Regions from separate parts of the Comamonas sp. E6 genome, predicted to be linked through region 4. Evidence: predicted binding sites of a transcription regulator. Region 4 holds the regulator's gene; each other region holds the start of a gene.
What was found. The regulator sigma-54, encoded in region 4, starts transcription at its own class of promoters, with help from an activator protein. The targets are predictions, from matches to a motif close to TGGCANGNAANCTGCTTT.
Positions count from the first base shown of each region.

Region 1: a site for sigma-54 is predicted at 3,018-3,035, ahead of CSE6_RS08090 (nitrate/nitrite transporter). Genes of this name have one in related genera too.
Region 2: a site for sigma-54 is predicted at 2,059-2,076, ahead of CSE6_RS22705 (DUF3567 domain-containing protein). Genes of this name have one in related genera too.
Region 3: a site for sigma-54 is predicted at 1,799-1,816, ahead of CSE6_RS06170 (ammonium transporter). Genes of this name have one in related genera too.

Region 1 covers NZ_BBXH01000008.1:318,139-322,285, forward strand. Annotated here, with positions in the region: gene CSE6_RS08085 (bifunctional protein-serine/threonine kinase/phosphatase) at 1-1,659, shown strand, start outside; gene CSE6_RS08090 (nitrate/nitrite transporter) at 1,668-2,888, opposite strand.
Region 2 covers NZ_BBXH01000030.1:67,029-71,175, forward strand. Annotated here, with positions in the region: gene CSE6_RS22695 (IclR family transcriptional regulator) at 21-812, shown strand; gene CSE6_RS22700 (DUF3108 domain-containing protein) at 838-1,989, shown strand; gene CSE6_RS22705 (DUF3567 domain-containing protein) at 2,274-2,573, shown strand; gene CSE6_RS22710 (hypothetical protein) at 2,658-2,867, opposite strand; gene CSE6_RS22715 (AbrB family transcriptional regulator) at 2,900-4,000, opposite strand.
Region 3 covers NZ_BBXH01000007.1:413,840-417,986, reverse strand. Annotated here, with positions in the region: gene CSE6_RS06180 (glycerophosphodiester phosphodiesterase family protein) at 1-116, shown strand, start outside; gene CSE6_RS06175 (hypothetical protein) at 183-503, opposite strand; gene CSE6_RS06170 (ammonium transporter) at 530-1,762, opposite strand; gene cls (cardiolipin synthase) at 1,972-3,414, shown strand; gene CSE6_RS06160 (C4-dicarboxylate transporter DctA) at 3,660-4,147, shown strand, end outside.
Region 4 covers NZ_BBXH01000012.1:176,898-181,044, reverse strand. Annotated here, with positions in the region: gene lptA (lipopolysaccharide transport periplasmic protein LptA) at 1-233, shown strand, start outside; gene lptB (LPS export ABC transporter ATP-binding protein) at 230-1,012, shown strand; gene CSE6_RS11880 (RNA polymerase factor sigma-54) at 1,158-2,759, shown strand; gene CSE6_RS11875 (aspartyl/asparaginyl beta-hydroxylase domain-containing protein) at 2,949-3,869, opposite strand; gene CSE6_RS11870 (DUF711 family protein) at 4,005-4,147, opposite strand, start outside.

The sequences.
Region 1 (4,147 bases), on a different contig from region 4:
GAGGACTTCGCGGCAGTACAACTGCAGGACGAAAGTTCTGGCCACGCCAGCATGCTCGCCGCCGTTGCCGATGGTGTCAGTGCGGGTGGCTGGGGCCGTGAAGCTGCACAGACCACGGTAACCTGTTTGGCACGCGACTTCTTTTGCACGCCGGCCACCTGGGAGCCCACCGTGGCGCTGGACCGCATCGTGGGTGCACAGAACGCTTGGCTCTATGGCATCAATCGGCGACGTCAGCCGGCCTATGGTCTGACCACGCTGACAGCTCTGGTTCTACGTGGGCAGAGTTTCACGCTGGCCCATGTAGGCGATACCCGTGCCTACCTGTTGCGACAAGGGCAGATCGAGCAGCTGACGGAGGACCATGTGATGGGCGGCGTGGACTTCGCGCACCGCCTGGCGCGCGCCATCGGCCTGGAGGATAGGGTCAGCATTGACTATCGGCAAGGAGAAGTGGTTCCCGGCGACATTTTTGTACTGCTGTCAGACGGCATACACAATGACGTCAAGCCGCGCGAGTTTGCCCAGTGGGCGGGCGAGGGCGGTGCACAGTCCCTGGCCGAACGCTTGGCTGATGCCGCGTGGCGCAACGGCAGCCGCGACAATCTCACAGCCGTGGTCGTTCGCGTGCTGGGCGTGAAGGAAGCAACCCTGGACAACACTATGCGTCGCGCACAGTCCCTGCCGCCGTTGCCTCTGCTCAGGCCCGGCAGTCTGGTGGATGGGCTGCGTGTGGAGGCTTTAGTGGCCGACAGTGGCATTTACCGCGTGTACCGAGTGCTGGATGAGCGCAGCGGCCAGCGCCATGCGCTCAAAACGCTGCACACACAGCGTGCCCATGACCGCCAGGAATGGGCTGCTCTGGCCCATGAAGCATGGGTGGCCGGCCATCTGCAGACCGGAGCGGCAGCCCGACATCTGGTTCGGCTGCATGCTGCGCCGGTAGATCTGCCATCAGCTTTCTATCTTTTGTACGAATGGGTGGAGGGCGAGACGCTTTCTCAGTGGCTGGAGCGACGACATCAGCCTGGTGTAGACCAGGTGCTTGCCATAGGTCAGCAGGCCGCGCGTGTGCTGGGTTACCTGCACCGACAGGGTGTTATCCACCGCGACGTCAAGCCCGCGAACCTTCACTGCGGTGTTGATGGGGTGTTGCGTCTGCTCGACCTTGGCGTTGCGCTGACTGGCCGAGAGCCTCCCGAACTGCGTGCCTTACATGCGGGTACTGCTAGCTACATGAACCCCGAGCAGTGGGACGATCCGCCAGTGCCAGCAAGTGCGGGCAGCGACCTGTTCGCTTTGGGCGTGACGCTGTACCAGCTATTGACAAGTGGACGTCTGCCTTATGGTGAGGTTATCGCTTACCAGAGAGGGCGCTACTGGCGTGACCCAATACCTCCCAGTCGTCACAACCCACAAGTACCAATCTGGCTGGATGCCATCGTTCTTAAGGCGATCGTTCGCGATCCTGCACAGCGCTTCGAGACGGCCGAAGAAATGTTGCTGGCGTTAGAGCGCGGAGCTGCGCGGCCACTATTGCCGCAAGCGTCCAGTCCACTCCTTGAGCGCGATCCAGCATTCGGTTGGAAGACAGCGCTCGCCTTCAGCGTTGTGCTCAATGTGGCGCTGCTTTACTGGTTACTGTTCCTGCCACGCTGAGCTTTGAATCAAGCCGGCACGGTGCGTGCGCGACCGCCTTTCTCCGCCCAGGTGCGTGTCCAGCGCAGTTGCATGTGGCGCAGCATCACCAACATGACTAGTGAAAAGCAGGCAAACACAGCGAATCCTGTGAAGTAACTGCCGGTGTGCTGTTGCGACAAACCCATGCTTGCAGGGATCAAGCCGCCGCCCAAAGCGCCCAACTCTCCGATCATGGAGCCGGCCACAGCAGTGGTTGTTGGCCACCGCAGAGGAACCAATTGGAACAAGGCACCATTGCCAGCTCCCAAGGCGGCAAAACATACCAAGAAGAACAGCACTGTGAGAGTTAAGGAGTGGCCGCTGAGTCCGCAAAGCAGCAAGCTAATGAAGACGACGACCAGCACTGCTGTGAGCGTGTTCACTCCGCCCCAGTGATCCGACAGCCAGCCGCCAAAAATGCGCGTAGTCGCACCCATAAACGCAGCCAGCATGGTCAACTGCCCAGCTTCAACTTTGCTCACACCGAATTGGTCATAAAAGTAGCTTGGCAGAAAAGTGGCTAAGCCAATGAAGCCGCCAAAGGTGACGGCATAAATTAGGCTGAAGGCCCAGCCGTCCTTCTCGAAAAGGCAGGCAACATGGTCGCGCAGAGTGGCATGTGCATCACGGTCTGCGGGTTCTCGGGCAAACACAATCATTACGACCATAGGCACCAGAATACCTAGAGCCGCAAAGCCGTATACGGCCTGCCAGCCAAAGGCCTGTGCCAACTGCGGTGCCAGCAGTGCGGCAAAGGCCGTTCCGATGTTGCCGGCACCAACTAGTCCCATTGCTAGTCCCTTGTAGCGCGGTGGAAATGAGCCTGAACCGAGTGAAAGAGCTACGCCGAAGCTGGCACCAGCAATGCCTAGCAAAACGCCCATGGCCAGCAGATCACCAAAGGAGTCAACGGCGAAGTAGCCGTACAACATTGCGATGGCGATGCCCACCATCTCAACCAGGGTGGCATTCTTTCTACCGATGTACTGAGCCAGCAACCCCAGCGGAAAGCGCATCAGCGACCCCGCGAAGATTGGGATGGATAGCATCAGGCCCTTCTGCGCCGGTGTCAGATTAAAGCTCTCGCTGAGAAAAGGGGCCATTGCACCATTGATGACCCAAATGCCGCATGAGCAGGCGAAATAGAAGAATGATGCGCCCAAGGTTGGTGCATGCCCAGCTTGTAAAAAGTTTCGGAAGCCCGTCATTGCTTTCTGTCCCTACAAAAGAAAACGTCTACGCAGGCATTACCCACAATAGCGGCCTATGCCTGACGTAGACGTCGTTGTCTTGATACAGCCGAATCTGCTTCATTGCAAAAACGGCTACAAGTCAGTTAAGCAAGATTCGTGCTCATCCGATAGCGTGTGCGAACAACATGATGGACTGATGTTCTACTGAACCAGATGGCCCAACTGAAAAGCCTGACAACGGCGCGCTTGGCCCAGACCGGAGCGCTGTAAGGGGGTATCGGGGGCCGCGCCCCTGAGGTTCACCCGCTGATCAGGCAATACCCGGCGCAATTGAAGCACGCGATCGCGGCACCGCTGGCAAAGTATGGTGTGTGATGGAGGGCGTGCAATTCACCAAAAAATGCCGGTCGCCACTCTCGCTTGAAAAACAACCGCCGTAGGCGCTCTGGCCTATGATTCCCATTGAGGGGGAATTATGGGAATACAAGATAGAGATTATTGGAGAGAGCGCTATGACCAAAATCTGAGCGCTAGAAGGGATCCAAGTGATAGCCCGTTTTCGAGTGGTCGTAATGAAATGGGCTTTATGGGAAAGCTCATTGTCACTGCGATAGTGCTATTCATTGGTGTAATCGCATACAGGTACCACTTTGAAATCATTCGTTTTATCAAGGGTTTTCCACCCACAGCTGTCCACCAGCGGGCTCCGCCGCCGTCTGTTTTGAAACCAACGGAGCCTGCAACTGCGGTAGCTCCTAAGCCAGGGACTCCGGAGTTTCCGAAACCTGAAGCTACTGGGCAGATTTATAGGTGTGGGAATACCTACAGCAATTCTCCATGCGAGGGAGGGCGTCAGATCGCGCAGCAAAGCACTCCGCGAGTGGATACACCGACAACAAGAGAGATTTACCTCTGCAAAGATATTCATGATCGCCTGACTTGGGAGAGCGTTCCGTGCTCGGTCAATGGCCGCTTTATAGATCGCATAGCGCGAGTACCAGCAAATATTCCATGGGAAAGTCAAGTTGCTTTAGCTAGGCAGCAGAGAGACAAGGCTTATGCGATTGCTGCTGAGCAAGTTGTACCAGTCGCTACTCGACCTTCGTCATCAGTGCCCGGTGAGTGCAGAATTTTGGAGGAGCGAATTAGGGTTCTCGACGCTGAATGTCGTGTCAAGGCGTGCGGAATGGATCAGCTTGATTACGTTAGGGCCGAGAGAAAGAAGACGCGTGACCGGCAATTTCGTATCGGTTGTTAGCCAATTTGGAAAACCG
Region 2 (4,147 bases), on a different contig from region 4:
CAAAACACGATTCTATTGCAATGGAAAAGGAACGCGCAGGGATTCAGTCGGTCGAAGTGGGTTTCTCCCTCATCGAAGCGCTGGCGCAGGCCAGCGGCCCGCTGATGCTCAAGGATGTCGCCGCCGCCGCCGGCATGAGTGCCGCCAAGGCGCACCGCTATCTGGTGAGCTTTCAGCGCATCGGCCTGGTGGCGCAGGACGAACGCAATTCGCGCTACGACCTGGGCCCTGCGGCGCTCAAGATCGGCCTGGCCTCCCTGGCCCGCCTCGACCCGGTGCGTCTGGCGCGGGAGCGCATTCCGGCGCTGCTCGAGACTCTCAACCACACGCTGGCCATTGCCGTCTGGGGCAACCATGGCCCGACCATCGTGCATTGGGAGGAATCGGCGCAGTCCGTCACTGCCAATCTGCGCCTGGGCGACGTCATGCCCATGCTGGCCTCGGCTACAGGGCGCTGCTTCGGTGCCTGGCTGCCGCGCGAGGCGACGGCCGCGTTGCTGGAGCCCGAGATCGAACGTGCGCGCAAGGCCAGACGCCAGGACCTGCCCCAGACCGAAGAGGCCGTTGCGGACATGCTGGCCGAAGTCCGTGCGCGCGGCACGGCCCGCGTGGTCGACACCGTGCTGCCGGGCATCGTGGCCTTTTGCGTGCCGGTCTTCGATGCATCCGGCCATATTGTGCTGGGGCTGATGACCCTGGGCTCGCTGGCGACTTTCGACCCGGACTATGGTGGAGCCATAGACGCGCCACTGCAGGCGGCCGCCCGCCAGCTTTCCAGCGATCTGGGCTGGCGCGCCGATCCCAACCACTGAAACCTGCAATCTCAGAATCACGCTCATGGGCCGCTCCCCTCAGACAAGCCAGGCACGCAAGACACTGCTGCCCATCACCGGCTTGGTGCTGGCAGCCCATGGGCTGTTGCTCTGGGGCCTGCCCGAACTAAGCCCGCCGGACAAAGCGGCGGCCGACCAGATCGTGATGGAGACGCGCATGCTGCAGGCGCCCCCTCCTCCGCCGCCTGCACCCGCAGCGCCCAAACCGGCTCCAGCCCCGGCGCCCAGACCCCAGGCCTCACCCCGGGCGCCGGCTCCTGCTCCCGTGCCTGCCCCCGTCCCGGACGAGCAGGAATCAGAGCCAAATCCGCCTCCAGTCCAGGAACCACAAACGCAAGAAACTCCTGGAACAGAAGCACCCGCCAATACAGAGCTGCCCGCTGCTGCAGCAGAGCCGGCTCCCGAGCCCATGGCCGAGCCTCCCGAAGCCAATGGTGCCGACACGGCCCGCCCCATCCAGGTCACGCCCGCAGGCAGCGCGCCGCTGCCACCTGACTCTGTGCTGCCCGTCACCCTGCCCAACTCCGCCACGCTGGAGTTCAATGCCTCGGGTCAGGTCAAGGGTTTTCAATACTCGGCCGGCGCCCAGCTGCAATGGCAGCATGACGGCCAGTATTACCAGGCCAGGCAGTCGATCAGCATGTTCTTGCTCGGCGAGCGCGCCCAGACCAGCGAGGGGCTGATCACACCCAAGGGCCTGCAACCGCTCAACTTCAGCGACAAGGGGCGAAAAACCCAGTCCGCCGCCTTTGATGTGGCCAGTGGCAAGGCACACTACAGCGGCGGCCAGACCGATGCGGCCATCGGCGATGGCGTGCAGGACCGCCTCAGCGTGTTTCTACAGCTCTCGGCCCTGATGGCTGCCGCCCCCGATAAATACCCGCCAGGCACGCTGATAGAGCTGACCACCAGCAGCGCACGCTCGGCCGTGCGCTGGCAGTTCCGCGTGGGTGCCAGCGAGGCGCTGGAGCTGCCATTTGGCGGCGTCATGGCGTGGCGCCTGGACAAGCTGCCCGGCAAAAGCAGCAGCGACCAGCGCGGATCGGTCTGGCTGGCTCCGTCCATGCAATACCTGCCCGTGCGCATCAAGCTCACTCAGGGACAGGACGACTTTGTCGACCTGCAGCTCAGGAAATATCTGCCCGCGCCGCAATAGCCTCCATGCCGCAGCCTGGCGTAAACCCCGAGAGCACCGCGCTCAAAGCGCTCACTCACCTCTCAGCCAAGGCCTGCAACCTGCATCGGCTCGGGCTGAACGCTGTCGCGCCATTCAAGGACTTGCCTACTACAGATCGGGAAAGCCAGTTGCCCACAACCATGCCAAATCCATGGAATACTGTGCCCAAGTGCCAAGAGCAGGCATTTCCACCTTGAAATGCGGCACCCTGTCGCCATATCCATGGCAGGCATGCTCATAACGGAAGTGAAAGGAGGAACACCATGCAAATGCTTTACGACTCTGAATCCTTTGCGGTGCTCCATCTGCGTCCCGATATGGAGGCAGACGTTCCGGCAGGCAAAGCCAAGGCCGAGACCGAGCAAGCCCATCAACTGCCGCGCCACGGCTTCGAAATCGTGGACAAGCGTTCGGGCAAGGAGGTGTATCTGGATGGTTCCTGGGCCGAAATGTTCCAGAAGCAGATCCTCGCCTGGCAGCAGGATGCCCCCACCGAGGAGGAGGTGGAGGAAATTCTCGACACCTACACGGGCCTGGCCCAGCAGCCGGTAATCATTCACTGAACACCTTGCAAAAAGCCACTCGAAAGAGTGGCTTTTTTGATGCCTGAAAACACACTCTAGTGCTTACCGGAAAAGCGCGAGCCGCTATGACTTTCTGCACAACAGCATCAACACGCAGGCACTCAGCATGCAGCCAAAAAAGCCCAGCAGCCCCCCTGCCGCACCCAGCGCCAGCCAGTAGCCCCAGTCAATGCCTTGCTCTGCGCAGTGAATCTCGCACTGGGGGTTGTGCTCCCAGGCCATCCACATCAGAAGCCCGGCCATCACAAAGCCGGCGCATGCGCTGAGGATCAAGACCGACTTCCAGGGATTTCGCCTGCCGCGGATCATGGCCTCGCTCCTGGCAGTGCTCTGTTCAGCCATCGGTACAGCGGCGCTACCAGCAGCAGCACGGCAATCAGCCGGCAGACCTGAAAGGCCGTGACCACGGGCACGCCCAGTTGCAGGACCTTGGCGGTGATGGCCATCTCGGTAATGCCACCCGGCGATGTGCCCAGCAACAAGGTCACCCAGGGCAGGCCGGTGGCCCAGTGCAGCAGCCAGGCAAAACCGGCGCAGACTGCCATCAACCCCACGGTACCCAGCGCCACCATGCCCAGCCAGCGCGGCGCCGTGTGCAGGAAATCACGTCGAAAGCGCACCCCCAGGCTGACGCCGATCACCAGCTGGGCGGCATTCATCAGCCATTGCGGCACGGCGGACAGCTCCAGGCCTGCCATGGTCAAGCCCATGGATACGGCCAGCGCACCCAGAAACCAGGGATTGGCACGCCTGAGCCTGAGCATCAGCAATGCCCCGGCGCCGGTGGCCAGCACCAGCCAGGCAAAGCCCGGCCATTGCACGGTGCGCACGCTGGGCAGCGTCAGGCCTGGGTCGCCCTGCAATCCCGACCATTGCAGTGCAAAGGGAATGCTCACCGTGACTATCACCAGCCGCAGGCTGTGTGCCGCGGCCACCAGATCAGTGCGCGCCTGCTCGCGCTCGGCCAGCAGCGTCATCTCCGAGGCCGCACCTATCGCGCCCGAGAAATAGGTCGTGGCGCGCAAGCGCTCTTCGTCCATGCCCGGTTGCGCCAGCATGGAGCCTGCCTGCACGCGATACAGCCAGCGCCCGAAGGCCCAGCCCAGCAACAGGGCCCAGGCAATGGCCAGCGCAATCGCCCACCACAGACCAGCGACCAGCTCGGTCACCGCAGGCGTGAAATACAGGCCCAGAGCGCAGCCTATCGTCCACTGCCCCAGATCGCGCAGCCTGGCCCAGCTTTGGGTGGGCGCCCCGCCAATCGATAGCAGGGAGACGGAAATCAGCGGACCCAGCATCCAGGGCAGCGGCGTATGCAACACCAGACAGAGCTGTGCGGCCAGCCAGGCCAGCAGCAGGGTGGCGGCCACACGGGCCAGAAACGCGGGGGGAAGCAATACGGACATGTGCACGGGAATCCGGCAAGGCACGACAATGAACGCGCGACAGGGGCAATGCCCCGCAGTATCGCGGCAAAACTCGGTGGGCAAAGCCGGTACGAAATCTACAGCTACGAAGCCATGCCCCGTCTCAGACGAACGCAATCAGCTCAT
Region 3 (4,147 bases), on a different contig from region 4:
CTGCTCAGGAATACCTCGCTTACTACCGCCTGGGCATTGATGGCGTATTCACCGATTTCACTGCTGCTGGCGTCAAGGCTCGCGAAGCCTATATCGCCGAGCTGAAAAAGCCATAGACCGGGCTCGTTGCCGGCATCGGCCTGAGCGCCGGGGCCGTCCCGGCCTCAGAACCTGCTTGTGCCTCAGCGCAGCCCGCCGATATAGCGTGCCGAGGTGCGCAGTATCTCGGCGGCCTTGGCGGTGACGGAGCTGTTGCTCTGCGCAGTCTCGGCAGGCGCTGCATGCCGGGGCTTGTCGCCGCTCCAGCTGTCCTGCAGACGCCGGGCCAGGCGCGCCAGCTCCTCGTCCTGTTGCTCTCGTGCATGCTCCAGCGCAAAAGCCACCATGGCCTGTGCATAGGCCTGGTTACAGGCCATCCATTCGGTATCGGTCACCCGGCCCGTCCTGCGCCGCAGCACCACATGCAGATGTGCGGCCACCGCCACTCGCTCGCTGTCCTCCATACACCGCTCCTATCTTTGATGGATCACTAGTGCTGACGCTCCAGATGCAGACTGATATCCAGGCCCTCCATTTCCTGCACGGCATCCACACGCAAAGGCATCAGCAGACGGATCAGCACCAGCACCCCGGCCGTGGCTGCGCCGCTGTAGGCAGCCACCGCGGCCACGGCAATCAACTGGTTCATCACCGTGGCGCCTGTGCCCGCAATCAGGGGGTCGGCAAACACCGCCGTGAGGATGGAGCCCGCAATGCCGCCCACGCCATGCACGCCGAAGACATCGAGCGAGTCATCGGCCCCGAGACGGCGCTTGAGCCAGGTTGCGCCCCAGAAGCAGACGGCGCCCGCAATCAGGCCTATCCACACCGCACTGCCCACCTGCACAAAGCCCGCAGCCGGTGTGATGGCCACCAGTCCGCCCACCATGCCCGAGAGCAGGCCCAGCAAGGTCGGAGCACCGCGAACCAGCCACTCCACCACCATCCATGCCAGACCGGCAGCCGCTGCCGCCACGAGAGTGACCACAAAGGCCAGCGCTGCACGCCCGTCGGCAGACAGGGCCGATCCCGCGTTGAAGCCGAACCAGCCGAACAGCAGCAGCGCCGTGCCCATGGCCGTCCAGCCCAGGCTGTGCGGCTCGAATGGCTCGGTTCCATAGCCGCGCCTGCGCCCCATCATGAAGGCACAGACCAGTGCCGCCACGCCCGCATTCACATGCACCACGGCACCGCCGGCAAAGTCCAGTGCGCCGAGCTGGTTCAGCCAGCCCCCGCTCTCCCACACCCAGTGGGCCACCGGCGCATAGACCACCACGCTCCACAGCGCGGCAAACACCAGCAGGGCCGCAAAGCGCATGCGCTCTACCACGGCCCCCACGATCAGCGAGGTGGTGATGATGGCGAATGCGGCCTGGAACAGGGCATAGGCCGCCTCGGGCAGATGCGGTGCCAGATGGCTGACCGAGATCATGCTGCGCCGGCCATCGAAGTGCAGCGAGGCAAACCAGGCTCGTCCCAGATTGCCAAGCCAGGCAGACTCGGCGGTGAACGCGAGCGAGTAGCCCAGGCCGAACCAGGTCAGGGTCACCACGCAGGCCACCGCAAACACGGCCACCATGGTGTTGACCACATTCTTGCGCCGCACCAGCCCCGCATAGAACAGGGCAATGCCCGGCAAGGTCATCAGCAAGACCAGCGCCGACGCGACCATGACCCAACCGGTATCTGCCTTGTCGATGGCAGTCAATGGCACCATTTCCATGCACTCCCCCCTGCTTGTTTGCTTTGAGAAAAAAAGGAAGCAGGTTCCATGCCAGTGCCATGCCGATCTGTCGATGCTTCATGATGGATAGCAGCATGCGTTAACCCATCAAGGTCTTTGCGCCTGTTTCATGAGAACCACGACGGGCAGCTTGTGCTCAGGCCTGAGCCCGTTATGCTCGACAAGGTCCATCGTTGCTGCACTGATTCATGACCTGGCTGCTGCTGACTCTTCATGTATTGCTGATTGCCGGCTTCGGCCTGCGCATTCTGCTGCGCAGAGACATGCGGCCCGATGTGCGGCTGGCCTGGCTCATGGTCATCGTGCTGCTGCCCTATGTGAGCTGCCTGCTGTACTACCTGTTTGGGGAAGTGGCCCTGGGCCGTGTACCAGGCCGCAGAAGGCTCAATGTGCGCGAGTTCTGCCAGACCCGGGGCAGCGCCCTTGCGACCGCCCCCGGCCCCATGCCGCAGGCACGGCCCGCCATTCCCGATCAATGGCTGCCGGCCTTCCGCTATGCCTCGTCCATCAACGGCTTTGTACCGCTGCCCGGCCACAGGGCCGAGCTCATGCGCGATGGCGCGCATGCCCGTGCGCAGATGCTGGCCGACATGGATGCCGCGCGCCACGAGATCAATGTGCTGTACTACATCTGGCTGGACGACAGCACCGGCACCGATGTGGCCCATGCCCTGATGCGTGCCGCGCAGCGCGGCGTGACCTGCCGGGCCATGGTCGACGGTCTGGGCTCGCGCGCACTGACGCGCTCGCCACTGTGGCAGCAGATGCGGCAGACCGGCGTGCACCTGGCGATTGCCCTGCCCATCAGCAATCTGCTCAAAGTCATGCTGACCAGCCGCATCGACCTGCGCAACCACCGCAAGATCACGCTCATAGACGGCAGGATCAACTATTGCGGCAGCCAGAACTGCGCCGACGAAGGCTTTCGCATCAAGGCTCGCTATGCCCCCTGGGTGGACATCATGCTGCGCCTGCAGGGTCCGGTGGTCATGCAGATGCAGCAGGCTTTTGCCAGCGACTGGGCGCAGTCCGATGCGAGCCTTGCACCACCGACAATCGAGGCCGGCGCTGCCGCTGACGACGGCTTCCATGCCGTTGCGATTGCCGAAGGGCCTACAGAAAGGGCACGTTCTACACCCCAGCTGGTTGCCAGCCTGCTGGCCTGTGCGCAGCGCGAGGTCGTGATCTCCACCCCCTACTTCGTGCCCGACAGCACGGTGCTAGATGCCTTGTGCGCCGCCGCGCTGCGCCAGGTGCAGGTCACACTGATCCTGCCCGCCCGCAATGACTCATGGATAGTCGGTGCCGTCAGCCGCAGCCATTACTGGCGGCTGCTGAGCGCCGGCGTCCACATCCACGAATTCCGCCCTGGCCTGCTGCATGCCAAGACCCTCTGCCTGGACGGATCGGTCAGCCTGATCGGCTCCACAAATCTGGATCTGCGCAGCTTTGACCTGAACTTCGAAAACAATGTATTGCTGCACGACGAAGCCATTACCGAGGCCATCCGTCAGCGCCAGCAAAGCTATCTCCGCGATTCCGATGTGGTGACGCTGGCACAGGTGCATTCGGCTCCCTGGTGGAAGCGCATCTGGGACAATCTGCTGGGCGCCCTGAGCCCGCTGCTGTAAGCGCCATGCCCTGGCTTTGGGCATGTCCAAAGCCCGCGCACCACGCGCGTGCACACTGGCGCCTCCTCTCGCACCAAGGCGGAACGCCCTTTTATTTCATACGTGAAAGTCAGGACTGATCCTCCCCTAATTTACACAAATCTGCAGGAATACCCTCTGCTGGCACGCCTTTCGCTTGCCTACATTCTTGCATGCAAGTTGCAGACAACTTGCATACAAGATTCCACAACTTGCGAAAGACGACTATGCGCCGCTTTGTCAGATCACTGTTCGGACAGGTGGTGATCGCACTCATACTGGGTGTGCTCGCCGGACTACTGGCCCCTGAATGGGCCGTGAAACTCAAACCCCTGGGCGATGGCTTCATCAAGCTCATCAAGATGATCATCCCCATACTGGTGTTCTGCGTTGTCGTGCACGGCATTGCCGGTGCAGGCGACCTCAAGCGCGTAGGCCGCGTGGGCGTCAAGGCTCTGATCTATTTCGAGGTTCTGACCACCATCGCCCTGGGTATGGGCCTGGTGCTTGCCTTTGTCTTCGAGCCCGGCGTGGGCATGAACGTGGACGCCAGCAAGCTCGACGCCTCGGCCATGGCGGCCTATGCCAGCAATGCCGACAAGCTGACCAGCGGCGGCACGGTGGACTTTCTCATGAAGCTCATTCCCACCACCGTGGTGGAAGCCTTCGCCAAAGGCGACGTGCTGCAGGTGCTGCTGTTCGCCGTGCTGTTCGG
Region 4 (4,147 bases):
AGGTCACGGGCTCCATCATCGTCTACAACAACATCACCGACGTCTATACCGTCGATGGCCAGAAGACCAGCGGCGGCCTGCCTAGCTCCTCCGTGGGACAGGGCGGCCGTGTGCGCGCCATCATGGCGCCCAAGGACGGCACGCCGGGGGCACAGCCCAAGCCTGCAACACCTGCCACGCAGCTGCGCCAGAGCATGACGCTGGGCGGCGAGAAAGCCGACGAGAAGAAATGAGCGAGCCGACTTTCTCCAGCAGCCGCAGCGGCGAGTCCGACAGCCGCCTGGAGGCCAAACATCTGGCCAAGTCCTACGGCAGCCGCAAGGTGGTCAAGGATGTGTCCCTGTCCGTGCAAAAAGGCGAGGTCGTCGGTCTGCTCGGCCCTAATGGAGCGGGCAAGACCACATCGTTCTACATGATCGTGGGCCTGGTGCGCAGCGACGGCGGCGAGATCTTCATCGACGGCCAGCCGGTGGGCGGCATGCCGATTCACCAGCGTTCGCGCCTGGGCCTGTCCTATCTGCCCCAGGAAGCCTCCATCTTTCGCAAGCTCAGCGTGGAAGACAATGTGCGCGCCGTGCTGGAGCTGCAAAAGGACGAGCAGGGCAAGGCGCTGACGCGCGACGAGATCGAAAAGCGCCTCACGGGCCTGCTGCAGGAGCTGCGCGTCGAGCATCTGCGCCAGTCGCCGGCGCTGGCGCTGTCAGGCGGTGAGCGCCGTCGCGTGGAAATTGCCCGCGCCCTGGCCACGCAACCGCGCTTTATTTTGCTTGACGAGCCTTTTGCCGGCATCGACCCGATCGCGGTGATCGAGATCCAGCGCATCATCGGCTTCCTCAAGGAGCGCGGCATCGGCGTGCTGATCACCGACCATAATGTGCGCGAGACGCTGGGCATCTGCGACCACGCCTTCATCATCAGCGACGGTCATGTGCTGGCCGAAGGCACGCCCGAGGAGATCGTGGAGAACGCCGATGTGCGCCGCGTCTATCTGGGCGAACATTTCAGGATGTGATGACCGCCACGCTCCCTCACTTTGTGCGGTCGCTGCCCCCAGAAGGGGCCCTGACCGGCTGCGCCGGGGTTTGCCTTGAGGTGGCCCGGCGGCAAACCCGTAGCACTGCGCGCGTTTGCAATGATTGTCTGGGGGCCGCGCCTCGATGAAGCCAGGTCTCTCGCTACGCGTTTCGCAGCATTTATCGCTTACGCCGCAGCTGCAGCAATCCATTCAGCTGCTGCAGCTTTCCACCCTGGAGCTGGCGCAGGAAGTCGAGCAGATGCTGGTCGACAACCCTTTTCTGGAACGTGCGGGCGATGAGGCCGAAACTGCGGGAGATGCTCCTGTAGATGTAGCTAATAGCGCCGGTGAATACAGTACTTCAGATAGTATTCATGCTGAAAGAGATGCATCGCAAGCGCAACAAGCTACTGAAACGGTAGCGGAGACATCAAACCCCGAAACCCCTGAAACGCTGAACTGGGAGGCCGAGGGCCTGGACGGTCAGGACGGGGAATGGGGTGGCGAATCCAGTAGCGAGTGGGATACGCCCTCGGCCAGCAGCTCCACGCGCAACCGCGATGGCGATGACGAAACCGATGCCATCGATCTGGCGCGCGAGCACCAGAGCCTGACCGACTTTCTCCATCGTCAGGCGCTGAGCCTGCATCTGGGCGCGGCGGACATGGCGGCGCTGCGCTTTCTCATCGAGTCGCTCAGCGACGACGGCTATCTCGAGGATTCCCTGCAGGAGCTGGCGCAAAGCCTGGCCGGCGACGACCTGGAAGAGCGCGAGGAGCTGGAGCAGCACTTTGTCATTGCGCTGAAGCTGCTGCAAAGCCTGGAGCCCGTGGGCGTGGGAGCGCGTGATCTGGCCGAGTGCCTGCAGCTGCAGCTGCGCGACCTGATCCGCACCGCCGAGGATGAGGGCACGACCGAGGCGCATATGAACCGGCTGCTGCTGGCGCAGGCCATCTGCGCTCAGCCCATGGACCTGCTGGCGCGGCGCGATCTGCGCAAGCTCACCAGTCTGTGCGGTGCGCGCGAGGAGCAACTGCGCGAGGCCATGGCCCTGATCGCCAGACTGGAGCCGCGTCCGGGGCGCCGCTTTGTCGACGTGGAACGCCATATCGTGGTGCCCGATGTCATCGTGCGCCCGGTGCGGGCCGGCTCGGGCCGGGTGGACTTCTCCGTGCAGCTCAACCCCGAGGTCATGCCGCGTCTGCGCGTGCATGACATCTATGCCAGCGTACTGCGCCGCCACAAGAACAGCGACGGCCATGCGGCGCTGCAGCAGCAACTGCAGGAGGCGCGCTGGTTCATCAAGAACATCCAGCAGCGCTTCGACACCATCTTGCGGGTCTCCGAAGCCATCGTGGAGCGGCAGAAGAACTTCTTTGTGCATGGCGAGCTGGCCATGCGACCGCTGGTGCTGCGCGATATCGCCGACACGCTGGGCCTGCACGAGTCCACCATCAGCCGTGTGACCACCGCCAAGTACATGGCCACGCCCCAGGGCACCTTCGAGCTCAAGTACTTCTTCGGTTCGGGCCTGGGCACGGAAACCGGCGGCAGCGCCTCCAGCACGGCCGTGCGTGCGCTGATCAAGCAGTTTGTCGATGCCGAAGATGCCAAGAAGCCGCTGTCGGACGCCAAGCTGGCCGATATGCTCAAAGAGCAGGGCATCGAGTGCGCGCGCCGCACCGTCGCCAAATACCGCGAGCAGCTCAAGATACCGACGACCACGCTGCGCAAGGCGCTGTAGGGCACCGCAGAAACAAGAAAGCCGCTGATGCATCGCACAGCGGCTTTCTTGCTCTGTCTTTAGGGCGGGAGCCTTGATAAGGCATTCCTCAAGCAAGGGGCAGCGAGCAAGAGCTGCCCTTGCGGCGATGCTGCCGTCCCCCTTGGGGGCGCCCGGCCAGGGGAAGGCGCGTAGCGCCTCAGGGGGTTATCAAGAAACCAACCACCAGATAAACCAGACCAGCACGCCAATCATCAGGCCGAACTTGAGGATCTTGTAGAAGGTCGGATTCCAGTCGCGGAAGGCGCGGCGGTACTTGCCCGCATAGAACGAGATCTTGAACAGCTTGCTGATCATGCCGCGCGGATCGCCCTCGTTGTTGGGCGAGCTGGCGGCGGCCACCACGTTCTTGCCCAGCCAGTGATTGAGCCACTGGGCAAAGCCATTGGTCATGGGGCGCTCCACATCGCAGAACAGCACGATGCGGTTGCCTTCGCTGCGGTTCTCGGCCCAGTGCATAAAGGTCTCGTCGAAGATCACGCCTTCACCTTCACGCCAGCTATAGGGCTGGCCGTCGACCTCGATCATGCAGCGGTCGTCGTTGGGGGCCAGCACGGCCAGGTGATAGCGCAGCGAGCCTGCATAGGGGTCGCGGTGCAGATTGAGCTTGGCGCCGGGCGGCAGCTCGGCAAACATGGCGGCCTTGACGCTGGGAATCGATTTCACCAGGGCCGTGGTCTTGGGGCACAGCTCCATGGCCGAAGGGTGGGCATCGCCGTACCACTTGAGATAGAAGCGCTTCCAGCCGGTCTTGAAGAAGGAGTTGAAGCCTGCGTCATCGTTATTGGCGGCGGCCTTGATCTGCATGTTCTTTTGCAGATTGACGGCTTCCTCGCGGATTTCACGCCAGTTGGCCTGCAGCGGCGCCAGCTCGGGGAAGGTGCTGGTGGGCAGATAGGGCGTGCGCGGCACCTTGCTGAACATCAGCATGAAGACGTTGAACGGCGCTGTGAACGTGGAGTGGTCAAACAATTGCTTGACCACCTTGTGGCGCACCTTGCCGCGCAGATGCATGTACAGCCCGCAGCCAAAGAAAAGCAGCACCAGTGCCAGAACGATTATTTTTGCCATAAGGGCCAATTTTACCGGGGGCACCCCGGCGGCCACCATGGGGGCAGGTCAAACAGAACCGGGGTAGGGGAATATCAAAAGCAATAGCTGCCGGCGCTTGACGGCCAGGCGCGGCAGCCGGTCAGGATCAGATACTCAAGGCAGAGCCAGCACGGCGCAGTTGCACAGATCCGCGCTCTCGAACACCGTTGTGTCGCCCGCTTTGAGGCCCGGCACGGGGAATAGCCGCACCGTCAGCGGCTTGTTGAGGCGAAAAGCCATGGTGCCCGTATCGCGCA